DNA from 2 places in the Hydrogenophaga sp. R2 genome. Region 1 is predicted to be linked to the other one. Evidence: predicted binding sites of a transcription regulator. Region 1 holds the regulator's gene; the other holds the start of a gene.
The links. The regulator sigma-54, encoded in region 1, starts transcription at its own class of promoters, with help from an activator protein. The targets are predictions, from matches to a motif close to TGGCANGNAANCTGCTTT.

Region 1 (5,066 bases):
GCCAAGCTGGCCATGATGGGCATCGACGCCCAGGTCAGCGAACGCGAGCAGAACGGCCGCACCGTGTACCGCGTGCGCGTCGGTCCGTTCACCCAGAAAGCCCTGGCCGAACTCACCCAGGAGCAGCTCAATGTGAACGGGGTGGAGTCGGCCCTGGTGCGCGTCCAGCGCTGACGAGCGGCCACCCGGGAACTTTTGTCCGGCCAACCCCGCCCAAACGCCATTCCCTTCAGGAGCCCCAACGCATGCAACGCCGTGATTTCTCCCGTTCCCTCCTGGCCGCCGGTGCCGTCACCCTGACCGGAACCGCCCTGCCGGCCTTCGCCCAGCGCGTCGCGCCCAAGGAAGGCACCGATTACCAGCGCCTGGCCAAGCCGGCCCCTGTGCAGGCGCCGCCCAGCCAGGTCGAGGTGGTGGAGTTCTTCGCCTACAGCTGCATCCACTGCGCCAACTTCGAGCCCGCCTTCGAGGAGTGGATCGCCCGCCAGCCCGCTTATGTGACGGTGCGCCGCGTCCCGGTGGCCTTCAGCCCGGCCTTCGTGCCCATGCAGCGCCTGTACTACACCCTGGAAGCCATGGACCAGGTCAAGGCCTTGCACGCCAAGGTGTTCGAGGCCATCCACGGCCAGCGCCTGCCGCTGACCACGGCCGGCCCCATCACCGACTGGGTGGTCAAGCAGGGTCTGGACCGCGCCCGGTTCACCGAGATCTTCAACTCGGCCGCCATCGGCACCAAGGCCCAGCAGGCCGCCTCGCTGCAGGAGGCCTATGCGGTGGAAGGCACGCCCGCCATGGGCGTGGCCGGCCGCTACTACATCAGCGGCCAGGGTCCCCGCACCCTGACGGTGGCCAGCGCACTGATCGCCGAGGTCCGCAAGGCCTGAAGCCCTGCCTTTTTTGCAAGGCCTGAAGCCCTGCCTTTTTCTCTCTCGCGGGGCCCCGTTTCGACGGGGCCTCGTCGTTACAATGCATGCAAGTTTCGTGCCCTGGACGACCATGCCTGCATTCCCCTTTTCGAGCTTGTCCCGCCTGCCGGCCTGGTGCCTGCTGGCGGCCCTGTGCAGCGCGCCGACGGCCCATGCCGAAAAAGCCGACCGCGACAAGCCCATGAATGCCGAGGCCGACGCCCTGCGCTACGACGACGCCCGCCAGACCAGCGTCTTCACCGGCAACGTGATCATCACCAAGGGCACCATCGTCATCCGCGGTGCCCGGGTGGAGGTGCGGCAGGACACCGCCGGCAACCAGTTCGGCGTGGCCACCGGTCAACGGGCGTTCTTCCGCCAGAAGCGCGAGGGCGTGGACGAATTCATCGAAGGCGAGGCCCAACGCATCGATTACGACAGCCGCGCCGACACCGTCAAGTTCACCGGTGACGCCGTCATGCGCCGCTACAAGGGCACCCAGCTCAACGACGAGACCCTGGGCAACGTCATCGTCTACAACAACACCACCGACGTGTTCACCGTGGACGGCGGCGAGGCGGCCCGCGGTCCGGGCAACCCGTCCGGCCGCGTGCGGGCCATGCTCACCCCGAACCCCAAACCCGCTCCGGCCGGTCAGGCGCCGGCTGCCCGTCCGCCGGCCGACGGCGCCACGCTGCAACCCAGCCGCCAGATCGAGGGAGGCCGTCCTTGACCGCCAATGCCCAGGTCAGCCGGCTCGAGGCCAAGGGCCTCAAGAAGTCCTACGGCAGCCGGCTGGTGGTGAAGGATGTGTCCCTGGCCGTGTTCAAGGGCGAAGTGGTGGGCCTGCTGGGGCCCAACGGCGCCGGCAAGACCACCTCGTTCTACATGCTGGTGGGGCTGCTGCGGTCCGATGGCGGGCAGATCCTGCTGGACGGCCAGTCCATCGAGCGCCAGCCCATCCACCGCCGCGCGCGGCTGGGCCTGGGCTACCTGCCGCAGGAAGCCTCCATCTTCCGCAAGCTGTCGGTGGCCGACAACGTGCGTGCCGTGCTGGAGCTGCAGGAGGACGACGATGGCCGGCCCCTGTCCAGGGCGGTGGTGGAGCAGCGGCTGGATGCCCTGCTGCAGGAGCTGCATGTGGACCACCTGCGCGATTCGCCCGCCCCGGCGCTGTCCGGCGGTGAACGCCGCCGGGTCGAGATCGCCCGCGCGCTGGCCACCAACCCGCGCTTCATCCTGCTCGACGAGCCCTTTGCCGGCATCGACCCGATCGCCGTCATCGAGATCCAGCGCATCATCGGTTTCCTGCGCTCGCGCGGCATCGGTGTGCTGATCACCGACCACAACGTGCGCGAGACGCTGGGCATCTGCGACCGGGCCTACATCATCAACGACGGGCATGTGCTGACCAGCGGCACGCCGGCCGAGATCGTGGAGAACGCGGACGTGCGCCGGGTCTACCTCGGCGAACACTTCCGGATGTAAAGATGGCCCCCACGCGATGAAGCAAGGACTGTCGCTCCGGGTCTCGCAGCATCTGGCGCTCACGCCCCAGCTGCAGCAGTCCATCCGCCTGCTGCAGCTCTCCACGCTGGAGATGGCGCAGGAGGTCGAGCAGATGCTCGACGAGAACCCGTTCCTGGAGCGTTCCGACGACACCGCAGAGCGCGAGGCCTTCGGCATCGAGCAGACCGACGCCCCGGTGAGCGCCGGTGAGCAGATCGCCGACACCTTGCTGGCGCCCGGCGCCGACCGCCTGCCTGACACCGCCGGCCCGGGCACCGACGCGGGCACCGAGAGCTCGGAGGTCGATCTCGAAGCCCGCCTGGACGGCGCCACCCCGGTGGAGGAAAGCTGGGAGGGCGACGGCACGGTGGACATCGTGGCCGACGACAGCGAGTGGGGCGGTGATGCCCCGGCCCGCCAGCGCAACGACGGCGACGACGACACCGCCAGCGCCGCCGACCTGGCCAGCATCCCGGTCACGCTGCAGGCGTTTCTGCACGACCAGGCCCGCTGCCTGCGCATCTCCGAAGAAGACCTGCGGGCGCTGGTGTACCTGATCGAGTCGCTCAACGACGACGGCTACCTGGACGAAGACCTGCCCTCGCTCGCTCTGGGCCTGATGCACCTGGAAGGCACCGACACGGCGGTCAATGCCGATGCGGCCCTGGCCCTGCAGGAAGCCACCACCCAGCGCCTGGCCATTGCCCTGCAGTGGCTGCAGCACATGGAGCCCACCGGCGTGGGGGCCCGCAACCTGGCCGAATGCCTGCGCCTGCAGATCCTGGAGCAGCGCAACACGCCGGTGGCCCGTGCCGCGCTGGCCATCGTCGGGCACCCGCTGGAGCTCATGGCCAAGCGCGACATCAAGCGCCTGTGCGCCCTCACCGGCGCCGATGACGACACCGTGCGCGGGGCACTCGCCCTCATCTCGCGCCTGGAACCCAAGCCGGGCCGCCGTTTTGTGGACGTGGAGCGCAACGTGGTGGTGCCCGACGTGATCGTCGAGCGCGCCGGGCGCGGCTTCAAGGTGTCGCTCAATCCGGAGGTCATGCCGCGCCTGCGGGTGCACGATGTGTACGCCGGAGCGCTGCGGCAGAACCGCGGCGGCGGTGACGCCGGCCATGCCGGCATGCAGCAGCGGCTGCAGGAAGCGCGCTGGTTCATCAAGAACATCCAGCAGCGCTTCGACACCATCCTGCGGGTCTCCAGCGCCATCGTGGAGCGGCAGCGCAACTTCTTCATGCACGGCGAACTCGCCATGCGCCCGCTGGTGCTGCGCGAGATCGCCGACGAACTGGGCCTGCACGAATCCACCATCAGCCGCGTGACCACCGCCAAGTACATGGCCACGCCGTTCGGCACCTACGAACTCAAGTACTTCTTCGGCTCCAGCCTGGGCACCGAGACCGGCGGCAATGCGTCCAGCACGGCGGTGCGGGCGCTGCTCAAGCAGTTCATCGCGTCCGAAGAGCCGGGCAAGCCGCTGTCGGACAACCAGCTCTCCGACCTGCTGCGCGAGCAGGGCATCGAATGTGCCCGCCGCACGGTGGCCAAGTACCGCGAGGCGCTGCGCATCGCCCCGGCGAACCTACGCAAATCCCTGTGAACCAACTGCATCTCTTTCTGCCCTGCGCCGCCGGCGTGGAGGACTTCCTGGCCGACGAGGTGCAGCGCATCACCGGCGCCGAGCGCGTCTACAAGGCGCGGGCCGGTGTGTCGCTGCAGGCCTCGTGGCGCGATGCGCTGCAGCTCAACCTGCACAGCCGGCTGGCCCAGCGGGTGCTGGTGCGGCTCTGGCATGGCGGCTACCGCAGCGAACAGGACCTGTACAACGCGGCGTCCGAGGTGGCCTGGGAGATCTGGTTCACGCCGAAGCAGACCATCAAGGTCGAAATCACGGCGCAGCACAGCCCGCTGACCAGCCTGAACTTCGCGGCGCTGAAGATCAAGGACGCGGTGTGCGACCGCTTTCGTGCCAAGCGGGGCGAACGCCCGAGCGTGGACACCACCTGGCCCGATGTGCGCCTGTATGCCCACCTCACCACCGACACCGTCACGCTCTACATCGACACCTCGGGCGAGCCGTTGTTCAAGCGCGGCTGGCGCGAGGACAAGGGCGATGCCCCGCTGAAGGAAACCCTGGCCGCCGCCATGATCGCGGCCACCGGCTGGAACGGCGCCACGGCCGCATCGCTGGACGACATCGATCCGCTGTACGACCCCTGCTGCGGCAGCGGCACCGTGGCCATCGAGGCGGCGCAGATGGCGCTGCGCATCGCGCCGGGCTTGAACCGTCGCTTTGCCTTCGAGAAGCTGCTGCCCTACCAGTCCCATGTGTGGCAGGGCCTGCGGGATCAGGCGGTGCAGGCAGAGCGGGTGTGGCCCGAAGGCCATGCCCCCATCGTGTTCGGCAGCGACGTGTCCTTCCGCATGGTCGACTTTGCCCAGCGCAACGCCGAGCGCGCCGGTGTGGCCCACGCGCTCGATCTGCGCGGCGGTGACGCGCTGCAGCGCATGCCACCCACCACCCGCCCCGGCGTGCTGCTGCTCAACCCGCCCTATGGCGAGCGCATTGCGGCCGCCGGTGTGGCCGGCCAGAACGCGGCCGAGCGGGCGCGCCAGCGTGCCCCGCGCACCTTCACCGTGGGTGCG
Region 2 (5,066 bases), on a different contig from region 1:
GCCCCGAGCAGGGCGGTGGCCAGGAGCAGGCGAAGCCTCATGGCTTGATGGTGAGCACCCAGGCCGACAGCAGCTTGAGGTCGGCCGGGCTCAGGCTGGCGTGCGGCGGCATGGGGATGCGGCCGTACTTGCCCTTGGAGCCGTTCTGGATGGACTGCGCCAGGGTGGCGGCGGCGTCTTTGTCGCCGGCGTACTTCTCGGCCACGGTGGCAAAGGCCGGCCCGACCACCTTCTCGGCGTTGGCATGGCACGAATAGCAGCCGCTGGCCTTGGCCAGATCGACGGCGGCCGCCAGGTCCTGGGCCTGCACCGGGGCAGCCAGCAGGGCGCCCAGGGTCAGGGCAGCGGTCAGGGAAAGGGGGAAACGCATGTGATTCATCCGAAAAAAAGGGTGGCGGGCTTGCGCCGCGCCACCCCTCACCCACACAACTTACTTCATGAGCTTGAAGGTCCAGACGGAACCGCCCTGCTCCAGGAAATTCACCTTCTTGGCGACTTCACCGCCCCACAGGGGAACGGCGCCACCCCAGCCGGAGACCACGCTGATGTACTGCTCGCCGTCCTGCATCCAGGTGATGGGCGGGGCCACCACACCGGAGCCGGTCTGGAACTGCCACACCACCTTGCCGGTCTTGGCATCGGCGGCCTTCAGGAAGCCCTCGGGCGTGCCCCAGAACACCAGGTCGCCGGCGGTCATCACGCCACCCCACAGCGGAGCGGTGTTCTTGACTTCCCAGGCCACCTTGCCGGTCTTCGGGTCGATGGCGCGCAGCGAACCGATGTGGTCGTCGAACAGCGGCTTGATGGTGAAGCCGGCACCCAGGTAGGCCGCGCCCTTCTTGTAGGTGATGGGCTCGTTCCAGATCTCCATGCCCCATTCGTTGGTGGGCACGTAGAACAGGCCGGTCTTGGGGCTGTAGGCCATGGGCATCTGGTTCTTGCCGCCCAGGAAGCCCGGTGCGGAGAACACAGCCTTGCCCTTGGCGCCGTCGCCGCCGGCTGCCGTCGGATCGCCAGGACGGTTGTCGTCCACAAAGTTGGGGCGGCCGGTCTTGAGGTCGATGCCGGTGGCCCAGGTCACCTTCTTCACGAACGGGAAGGCGTTGACCAGCTTGCCGGTGGTGGCGTCGTTCACATAGAAGAAGCCGTTGCGGTCGGCCTTGGCACCCATGCGCTTGCCGTCCATGTCGAAGGTGACGAACTCGTTCACGCCGTCATAGTCCCAGCCGTCGTTCGGGGTGTTCTGGTAGTGCCAGACGATCTTGCCGGTCTTCACGTCGATGGCCACGGTGGAGGCCGAGTACAGGTTGTCGCCCTTGCGCACGTGGCTGTTCCACGGACCGGGGTTGCCGGTGCCGAAGTAGGCCAGGCCGGTCTTGGGATCGTAGGTGCCGCCCAGCCAGGTGGCTGCGCCGCCGGTTTTCCAGGTCTCGCCCGGCCAGGTGGCGTTGGTGGTGCCGGAGATGCCGTTTTCCTTGCCGTCCTTGTAGCCCATGTGGCCTTCGACCACCGGACGGGTCCAGACCATCTTGCCGGTCTTGGGATCGCGGGCTTCCACGCGGCCGACCACACCGAACTCGCCACCGGACACGCCGGTCAGCAGCAGGCCTTCGGCGATCAGCGGGGCAGCGGTGTAGCTGTAGCCGGCAGAGTAGTCGTCGATCTTCTCGCGCCACACCACCTTGCCGGTGTTCTGGTCCAGGGCCACCAGCTGGGCGTCCAGGGTGCCGAAGATCACCAGGTTGTCATAGAGGGCAGCGCCGCGGTTGATCACGTCGCAGCAGGGCATGATGCCTTCGGGCAGGCGGTGCTCGTACTTCCACAGCTTCTGGCCGGTCTTGGCGTCCACCGCGTAGATGCGCGAGTAGGAGGCGGTGACGAACATCTTGCCGTTGTGCACCAGCGGCTGGCTCTGCTGGCCACGCTGCTTCTCGCCGCCGAACGACATGGACCACACCGGCACCAGCTTGTTGATGCTCTTGGCGTTGATGTTGTTCAGGCTCGAATGACGCTGGCCCTGGGTGCCCATGCCCCAGCTCAGCACGTTGTCGGGGGTGTTCGCGTCGTTGGCGATCATGGCGTCGGTCACGCCCTGGGCGCTCACATGCGCGGTGGCGGCCAGCATCAACAGGCTCAATAGGGTGCGTTTCACGGTTGGTCTCCTGCTCTTGGGGTTGATGGCGGCGACCGCACCCATGCGCGGCCGCTGGTGACACCCCGACCCCTCCGGTCTTTGGGTTGCACACCGCATCAAGGGCAACATCTGTGCCAGGGCCTGCCACCCGAAAAACCTTCGTGTAAACCCCTAGAAAAACCACCCGCCAGGCACTTCGATCGACCCGGCGTTGCCGTGTCACGGCCGTTCACTGTTCATGGAGTGTTCATGCGTGTTCAGAAATGAATCACCCCCGCATGCAACAGTCCTGAACGGAGCGGTTCAGGACTGCTCCGGCGGTACCCCAGGGGCGTGTCAGCGCCCTTGCAGCGCCTGCTGCTCGAAGCGCGGATACCACTGGGTCAGGCTGCGGTGCAGCTCGGCCGGCTGGGCGGCCCAGGCGGCAAAACGCGGCGGCACCGGGGTGCGCAGCAGCTCGCTCAGATCCACCCCGCGCTCGGCGCTGTCGCGCATGAGGGCGGTCATCCAGCGCAGCCAGTCGCGGGTCTGCTGCAGGCCGGCCAGGCCGGTGTGCACCGGGCCGTGGCTGGGCACCACCGTGCGGAACTTGCCCTGGGCGTGCCAGCGCTCCAGCACATCCAGGCTGGCCTGCCAGGCCGCGAAGTCGGCGTGCGGCGTGGTGGGCACCCGGTCGGCAAAGATCAGCCCGCCGGCATACAGCACGCCGGTGGTGGTGTCGATCAGCACCAGGTCGTCGGCGGTGTGGCCGCTCAGGCGGTGCAGCTCCAGCGTGTGGCCGCCCAGGCGCAAGGTCTGCGGCAGCCGGGCCGGGTCGATGGGCTCGGTGGACGGGGTGGACTCGGTGCCCTTCATCCAGTCGCCGCACAGGCGGTACAGGTTGTCGGCATAGGCGCGGCCCTCGGCCTGCATGCCGGCGATGCTGCCGGCCAATGCCGCCGTGGGCACGCCGGCCCAGGCCTGGTGGCCGAAGAAATAGTCGGGGTGCAGGTTCAGGCTCAGCACGCGCTTCACCGGCTGCGGCGTGGCACGGGCTACGGCGGCGCGTTGCTGCTCTCCGTAAAGACGGGAGGGCCCGGTGTTGATCACCCAGGTGCCCTCGGGCGTGGCGATGAAGGCGGTGTTGATGATGTTGCAGCCGTTGGCCCGGCTGAAGTCCTCCACCGCGCCTTCGATGACCCAGGTGTCGGCCGCGAGCGGTCGCGGCTGCAGGCGGTAGTCGGGCAGCTTGAGGCTGGTCTGAGCCTGGGCCGCGCCGAGCAGCCCACAGGCCAGCACTGTGGCCATGCACAGCCTCATGCCGCCACCTCGGCCCGGATGCGGTTGCCGTTGTTGTCGCGCCCGTGCAGCAGCCAGGTGCCGGCGGCCTCGCGCGGCAGCTCCAGCGTGAGCAGCGGGTTCTCCGACACCGGTTCGTGCAGCGCCAGCCGCAGCCAGGGCTGACCGGCCGCGTCATCCAGCTGCAGCCGCTCGATGTAGAAGGCCGGCACGCCCGCCACCAGACCGGTGTCCATGGGGTGCATCACCCGCAGGCGCAGGCGCCGGCTGCCCTCGACGGCATTGGGGAACACACGGGCCTGCACCTGGTTGAGCGTGCGGCTCCAGGAGCCGTCGGCCCGGGTGGCACCGGGCACGGTGCAGCCACCGCCGGCGGCCTGCACCCAGGTGCTGCCCACATGCCACTGGCCGTCGCGTGTCTTCACCAGCGCCCGCACGGGCGAGGCCTGTTCCATGCGGATGCGGAAGGCCAGCACCGGCAGCGCCCGCAGCGGCTCGTAGGTCAGCACCTCGCGCACCGGGTTGCGGTCCACCACCACCTGGATGGACTCCACCCCGCCGCCGGTGGCTGCCAGCGCACGCGCATCCACCTGCAAGGGCACGTTCATGGCGTCGTCGGCGAAGGTGGGGCCGCGCACCAGCACCTCCGGCGCAAAGCGCATGGGCGCGTTGCCGATGTACTGCTTGCGCAGCGTGGGCCACTGCATGGAGCCCAGCGGATCGCCGCCGGTGAGGTCGTCGCTGGCCTGCACGCCGGTGGCGGCCAGGGCGCCGGCCAGCAGGACGTGACGACGGTTCAGGTGGATGGTCGACATGGATGTTCCTCAGCCCCCGCCCTTCTGGCGGATGAAGCCACGCTGCGGGTCGTAGCCCCACAGCGCCAGCACGAAGAACGCAGCGCCACAGCCCAGCACCACCGCCCACGACAGGGCATTGAGCTGGCCGTACATGGCAAAGCGCATGGCCTCCACCGCATGGGTGAAGGGGTTGAATTCGGCCAGGCGCAGCAACCAGACCGCGCCCGATTCCTCCAGCTTCCACAGCGGGTAGAGCGCCGGGCTGATGAAGAACATGGGGAAGATGACGAAGTTCATGGTGCCGGCGAAGTTCTCCAGCTGCTTCACATACACCGAGAGCATCAGGCCGAGTGCCGCCAGCAGGGCCGCGCCCGCCGTCATGGCCAGCAGCAGGCCGGGCAGGTACAGCAGCGGGATGTCCACGCCGAAGGCCCAGGCGATCAGCAGGAACACCGCCATCTGCAACACCGACAGCGCCGTGCTGGCCAGCAGCTTGAAGCCCAGCAGCCAGCCCCGCGCCAGCGGTGCGGTGAGCAGCAGCCGCATCACGCCCATCTCGCGGTCGTACACCATGGACAGCGAGCTCTGCATGCCGTTGAACAGCGCCACCATGCCCAGCAGGCCCGGCACCATGTAGACCTTGTATTCGATGTAGGTCTCGTAGGGCGGGATGATGGCCACGCCGAACACGTTGTGAAAGCCGGCCGAGAACACCACGAACCACAGCAGCGGCCGCACCAGGGCCGAGCCCAGGCGCGAGGGCTGGCGCACGAAGCGGCCGATCTCGCGGCCCACCACGGCGCGCAAGGCGCGCAGCAGGTGCAGGCCCAGCGGCGGGCGCGGCAGGGTCAGGTCGG

Region 2: the regulator sigma-54 is predicted to act here: its motif matches at 2,254-2,271, upstream of WD026_RS01165 (PQQ-dependent methanol/ethanol family dehydrogenase).

The regions. Positions count from the first base shown of each region.
Region 1 covers NZ_JBBHZN010000003.1:413,124-418,189, forward strand. Annotated here, with positions in the region: gene WD026_RS13275 (SPOR domain-containing protein) at 1-174, shown strand, start outside; gene WD026_RS13280 (thiol:disulfide interchange protein DsbA/DsbL) at 246-884, shown strand; gene lptA (lipopolysaccharide transport periplasmic protein LptA) at 997-1,638, shown strand; gene lptB (LPS export ABC transporter ATP-binding protein) at 1,635-2,393, shown strand; gene rpoN (RNA polymerase factor sigma-54) at 2,410-4,020, shown strand; gene WD026_RS13300 (THUMP domain-containing class I SAM-dependent RNA methyltransferase) at 4,017-5,066, shown strand, end outside.
Region 2 covers NZ_JBBHZN010000001.1:233,472-238,537, reverse strand. Annotated here, with positions in the region: gene WD026_RS01175 (hypothetical protein) at 1-41, opposite strand, end outside; gene WD026_RS01170 (c-type cytochrome) at 38-370, opposite strand; gene WD026_RS01165 (PQQ-dependent methanol/ethanol family dehydrogenase) at 431-2,125, opposite strand; gene WD026_RS01160 (quinoprotein relay system zinc metallohydrolase 1) at 2,471-3,421, opposite strand; gene WD026_RS01155 (quinoprotein dehydrogenase-associated SoxYZ-like carrier) at 3,430-4,227, opposite strand; gene WD026_RS01150 (ABC transporter permease) at 4,237-5,066, opposite strand, start outside.